One region of the Phycicoccus sp. DTK01 genome, then DNA from elsewhere that is predicted to be linked to it. Evidence: predicted binding sites of a transcription regulator. Region 1 holds the regulator's gene; the other holds the start of a gene.

Region 1 (2,858 bases):
CGAGGTCGTGCGTCAGGTCGTCGCCGGGCTCGACCCGAAGGCGTTCTGCGGCACCCTGATCGCCGTCCCCATCGTCAACGTCCTCGGCTTCTCGGCCGGGCAGCGATACCTGCCCGACCGCCGCGACCTCAACCGCTCCTTCCCGGGGTCGCCGCGCGGCTCGCTCGCCGGGCGCATCGCGCACCTGTTCATGTCCGAGGTCGTCGACAAGTGCGAGGTCGGCATCGACCTGCACACCGGCTCGGACCGGCGCACCAACCTGCCGCAGGTCCGCGCCGACCTCGAGGACCCGCGCACCCGCGCGCTCGCCGAGGCCTTCGCGGCCCCCGTCATGCTCAACGCGAAGCTGCGCGACGGCTCGCTCCGGTACGCCGCCCGCGAGCGGGGCGCGACCGTCCTGCTCTACGAGGCGGGCGAGGCCTGGCGGATGGACCGCTGGGCCGTCGACGCCGGCGTGCTCGGCGTGCGCCGCGTGCTCGCCGCGCTCGGGATGACCGAGCCGGTCGCCGAGGACCCGCCGGCGCCGTCGGCGGTGTCGTTCCGCAGCGGCTGGGTCCGGGCGCGCGGCACCGGCATGCTCCACCTCGAGGTCGCGCTGGGGGAGCGCGTCGAGCGCGGGGCGCGCCTCGGTGGCCTCTTCGACTCGCTCGGCAAGCGGGTGCGGCTGGTGCACGCCGACCGCTCCGGCATCGTCGTCGGGCGCACCGAGGCGCCGCTGGTCAACTCCGGCGACGCGGTCGTCCACATCGCCGAGGTCGAGGAGCCCACCCCGCCGGCGACCGCCGGGTCCTAGGCTGGTCGCATGGGAGCGACCGGGACCGGACCCTTCGAGAACGACGACGCCCTCGACCTGCTGGACGACCTCGAGGACGCAGCCCCCGACGACCGCGCGAGCCGGGTGCTCGCGGTCCTCGACGCCGTCCTTGCGTCGCCGGGGAGCGCCGACGCCCCGGAGCTGAGCGAGGCGTTGGCCGCCGCGGCGGCGGTCGGCGCGAGCCTGAGCCCGCGCGAGGCCGCGGGGGAGCCGTACCTCCCCGAGTGGCTGGCCGAGCAGCCCCTGCCCGACGACGAGGAGCTGGTCGAGAAGTCGCGGAGGGTGCTTCGACACGCGATCCGCTCGCGGGAGGGCGAGTGGTGGGAGCTGTGGGACGAGGCGGGTCTGGCCGACGAGGCGGTGGGGGGGTGCCGACGGGCGCTCGCCTGGCTGGGCGACCGCGACGACTGAGCGCCGCGGCCGCCCCGGTCGAGGGGGTCAGACGCGGCGCAGGACCGCGGTGACCTTGCCGAGGATCGTCGCGTGGTCGCCGTCGATCGGCTCGAAGGCCGGGTTGTGCGGCATGAGCCAGACCTTGCCGTCGCGCCGCTTGAAGGTCTTGACCGTCGCCTCGTTGTCGAGCATCGCCGCGACGATGTCGCCGTTCTCGGCGGTCGGCTGTTGGCGCACGACGACCCAGTCGCCGTCGCAGATGGCCGCGTCGACCATCGAGTCGCCGACGACCTTGAGCAGGAAGAGGCTGCCCTCGCCGACGATCTGCTTGGGCAGCGGGAAGACGTCCTCGACGACCTCCTCGGCGGTGATCGGGACACCGGCGGCGATCCGGCCGAGGACCGGGACGTAGGAGGCCTCGGGGCGCTCGTCGCCCTCGCCGGTGACGTCGACGACCTCGTCGGCCTCGGGGCGGCGGTAGCCGGAGCCCTGGCGGTCGGGGGAGACGACCTCGATGGCGCGCGGCCGGTTGGGGTCGCGACGCAGGAAGCCCTTGCGCTCCAGCGCCGAGAGCTGGTGGGCGACCGAGCTGGGGGAGGTGAGCCCGACGGCCTCGCCGATCTCGCGCATGCTCGGCGGGTAGCCGTGCCGGTCGACGGCGTTGCGGATGACCTCGAGGATCTTGCGCTGGCGGTGGGTGAGGTCCCCGCCGTCGCCGCGGTCGGGCATCTCGTGGATGTCGGCGTTCCTCGGACGTGCCATCTCGACCCCTTCGCTGCGGCCGCCCCGTGCCGACGGGGGGCCTGACCGGTGTTTTCGCAGGTCAGACGGTCTGTCGGTGGTGACATGCAGTCTGATCTGCATGCGGACATCCTACGAGCGACGGGCCTCGAACTCAAACATGTGTTCGACGCGTGTCTTGTCCGCCTCGAACGTGCGTGCTATAACTCGTACAGACGTTCTATCGAACACCGGTTCGACGGTGGCCCCGGCCGCCGGGATGGAGGACATGATGAGCGCGATCGCCTGGGACCCCACCGACCTCGGCCACACCGGCCCCGTGCCGGCGCGCCGCCCGCGGCTCGTCGTCCTCGAGGGCGGCGCCACCGGAGGGCGTGCGGCCCGCGCCGCACAGCCGGCGCTGCGGATCACCCGCCGCGGCCGCCTCGTGCTGCTCGTGCTCGCCACCCTCGCGCTGGCGGCGGCCCTCGGCCTGCGCGGCCTCGGGGGCGCGGGCGCCGTCGAGCCGGCCCACACCGTGTCGGTGTCGCCCGGCCAGACGCTGTCCGAGATCGCGTCCCGTGAGCTGCCCTCGATGTCCATCAGCGACGGCATCGTCGCCATACAGCTCGCCAACGGGCTGAGCACTGCGCAGATCCGCGCCGGCCAGCAGCTGGTCGTCCCCGCGGGCTGAGCCGCCGCGGGGGCGTCCGGTCGGGCGCACCACGATCCCCGAGTCCCTCGACCCGACTCGGACGCCGGAGGGCGTCGTCTCCCGTGCAGAGGAGACGGCGCCCTCCGTGCTGTGCCGGGTCGGTGCCGGCCGCTCACCCCTGTCAAGCGCGCCACGCTCGGCCGAACGGGGGAGGGGGCATCCCCCGACCTGTCGGACCTCCGGGGCCCATCGGCCCGCGGGCGCCCTCCGGCGCTG
Region 2 (2,858 bases), 290 kb from region 1:
CGTGCGGGTCCACCCCGACCCGCCGCACACCAATGCCTTCCGGGTCTTCGTGGACGCCCCGGTCGAGGCGCTGGAGGAGGCGACCCTGCGCGTCATGGAGACCGACCACGTCGCGCTGGCGAGCCGGTGGCGCCCGGCCGAGGTGCCGGGCTGGGCGATGACCGAGCTCACCGTGGGCGACGCGACCCTCGACTGGGACGTCGAGGACCAGCTGACGGCGATGAGGACCTTGGTCAGCGCCGCGCGTCGAGGTGCTCGCGCAGGATCCTCATGACGAACCGGTGGTCCTCGAGCTGCGGCAGCCCGGAGACCCCCATCCACCCGACGACACCGGCCCCCCGGACGTGCAGCGGGACGGCGCCGCCAGCGGCGGCGAACCGTGACGAGGGCAGCGCGAACTTCTCTGCGAGAGAAGTTCCTTGGTCCTTGCACAGTCGGGCGACGTACAGCGAGGAGCGTTCGAACCGCATCACCACGCGCCCCTTGCGGCGCAGCCACTCGTTGTTGTCGCGCGTCGAGCCGGGGAGCGCGCAGTGGAACAGCTGGCGCTCTCCTCGCCAGACCCCGACCGCGATCGGCAGCCCCTGCTCCAGGCCCGCCTCCACGGCCCGGCGGCCGAGGGCGTAGGCGGTCTGCTCGGTGAGCTCGGGCAGGACGATCTCGTCCTCCGCCCGCGCGATGTCCTCCGTCGTCGGCCACTGGTCCACAGCGCCATCATGGGGCACCTGTCAACCGATCCGTGCGCCGGTCGGGTCCCGGGTCAGGCGACGTCCATCGCCTGGCCGCCGGTGATGCGGATCAGCTCGTCGTAGGTCGTCGCGAAGACGGCGTGGCTGTGGCCGGCGGCCGCCCAGACGCGGTCGTAGCGCCCGAGGGTGACGTCGACGACCGTCCGCAGCCGCTGGGGGTGCCCGACAGGCGCGACGCCGCCGATGGCCATCCCGGTGTGCTCGCGGACGAAGTCGGGGTCGGCCCGCTCGAGCTCGTCGAGCTCGAGGAGGCTCGCGACCTTCGCGGTGTCGACGCGGTGCCCGCCCGAGGCGAGGACGAGCAGCGGTGTGCGAGAGCCGTCGGCGCCGACGGCGACGAAGACGAGGCTGTTGGCGATCTCGGCGGGGGAGACCCCGAGCGCGTCCGCGGCGGCCTGCGCGGTGCGGACCGCCCCGGGCAGCTGGCGCAGCTCGGGGCGGACGTGGTGCAGGGCGAGGGTCTCGAGGACCCCGGCGACGCGCCGGTGGGTCGTGAGGTCGCGCTCCGGAGGGGGTGCGGCGGCCACGCCGGCGGGGTCGGTCGACATGACCGCAGCGTAGTGACGCGGGGCCCCGTGCGGGAGGTGTGCGGGGAGGTGTCGCGGCGCCCCGGACGAGCCGGTCCGGGTCCTCGGAACCGCTTGACGGGATGTCGGGACGGGGGTCTACAGTGGTCATCAGGTCGAACACGCGTTCGAACATCCCCCACCGGTCCACCGGCCCCGCGAGGTCGCCGGGCGATCGGTCCTGCCCGTCCGGAGGTGCCTCATGGTGCGTCGTCACGACGACCCGCTCGAGGTGGCGGGGGCCGACCCGGCTCCGCGCTCCTTCGTCTGGCGGGGGCGGCGCTACACCGTGTGCGCCGTCCTCGACGCCTGGCAGGAGCGGCGCGCCTGGTGGCGCGAGGTGGGGGAGGACGGTGCGGCCACCGCGACCGAGCGGCGGGTGTGGCGGGTCGAGGCCCGCCCGCCGTCCGGGCCGGTCGGGGTCTTCGACCTCGGCCGTGACGACGACCACTGGCTCCTCCTGCGGGCCCACGACTGAGACGGACGAGACCGATGCCCCACGCCGCCACCACCCTCGACCTCCTCGAGCGCTCCCGCGCCTCCCTCGCCGACGCCTGCGTCGCGGGCCGGGCCTCCACCCGCTACCTCGCGGCCTCGCTCGCCGCGCTGCGCGCCGCCGCCGCGCTCGTCGCCTCCCGGCCGGCGCCCGAGGCCCCCGGCGCCGGGCCGCACGACGTCTGGGCGCTCGTCGCCCGCACCGCGCCCGAGCTCACCGAGTGGGCCGAGCGCTTCGCCGCGGTGACCGGGCACCGGGTCGGGGTCGAGACCGGCCTGGTCCGGGTCACCGCCCGCGAGGCCGACGACCTCCTGCGCGACGCCGAGGTCCTCCTCGACCTCGTCGCGGCCCGCCTCGGGGTCCCCGTCGCCCCCGCCGCCCGCCGGCTCGCGCCCGTCCGCTCCGCCTGAGGCCCGCCGTGCCCACCGCCGACGGGTTCGCCCACCTCCACGTCGCCTCCGGCTACTCGATGCGCTACGGCGCCTCGCAGCCCGAGGACCTCGTCGCCCGCGCCGTCGACCTCGGCCAGGGCGCGCTCGCGCTGACCGACCGCGACGGCCTCTACGGCGCGGTCCGCTTCGCGCAGGCGTGCGGCGCGGCGGGTGTCGACCCCGTCCTCGGGGTCGACCTCGCCGTCGAGGACCTCCTGCCCGCCCCGCCCGTGCGGCGGGCGCGCACGCCGGTGCGCGGCGGCGCGATCGTCGACCCGCGCCGGCCCCGGGTCACCGTCCTCGGCCGGGGCGGCGGCGGGGGAGCGGCCGCGGGCGCCGGCTGGGCCTCCCTCTGCCGGCTCGTCACCGAGACCCACCTGCGCGGCGAGCGCGGTATCCCGGTCACCACCCCCGCCCTCCTCGCCCGGTGGACCGCGCCGGCCGGTGACGACGCCGCGGCCCCCGCACGCCTCGTCGTCCTCCTCGGCCCCGACTCCGACGTCGGGCGGGCCGTCCTCGCCGGGCAGCGCGAGCACGCCCGCGACCTCCTCGCCCGCTGGCGGGCGCTCCTGCCGCGCGACGGCCTCGCCGTCGAGGTCGTCCTCCACGGCGGCCC

Evidence for each region. The regulator LexA, encoded in region 1, represses DNA repair genes until DNA is damaged. The targets are predictions, from matches to a motif close to TCGAACANNTGTTCGA.
Region 2: J3473_RS01525 (DUF6504 family protein) is a predicted target of LexA. The motif match lies at 1,432-1,447, and genes of this name have one in related genera.

What each region holds. Positions count from the first base shown of each region.
Region 1 is NZ_BOPU01000001.1:47,547-50,404, forward strand. It holds gene J3473_RS00240 (succinylglutamate desuccinylase/aspartoacylase family protein) at 1-793, shown strand, start outside; gene J3473_RS00245 (DUF4259 domain-containing protein) at 803-1,225, shown strand; gene lexA (transcriptional repressor LexA) at 1,253-1,969, opposite strand; gene J3473_RS00255 (LysM peptidoglycan-binding domain-containing protein) at 2,220-2,621, shown strand.
Region 2 is NZ_BOPU01000001.1:340,421-343,278, forward strand. It holds gene J3473_RS01510 (low specificity L-threonine aldolase) at 1-274, shown strand, start outside; gene J3473_RS01515 (heme-degrading domain-containing protein) at 234-707, opposite strand; gene J3473_RS01520 (YbaK/EbsC family protein) at 761-1,297, opposite strand; gene J3473_RS01525 (DUF6504 family protein) at 1,518-1,793, shown strand; gene J3473_RS01530 (SAV_6107 family HEPN domain-containing protein) at 1,808-2,221, shown strand; gene J3473_RS01535 (DNA polymerase III subunit alpha) at 2,230-2,858, shown strand, end outside.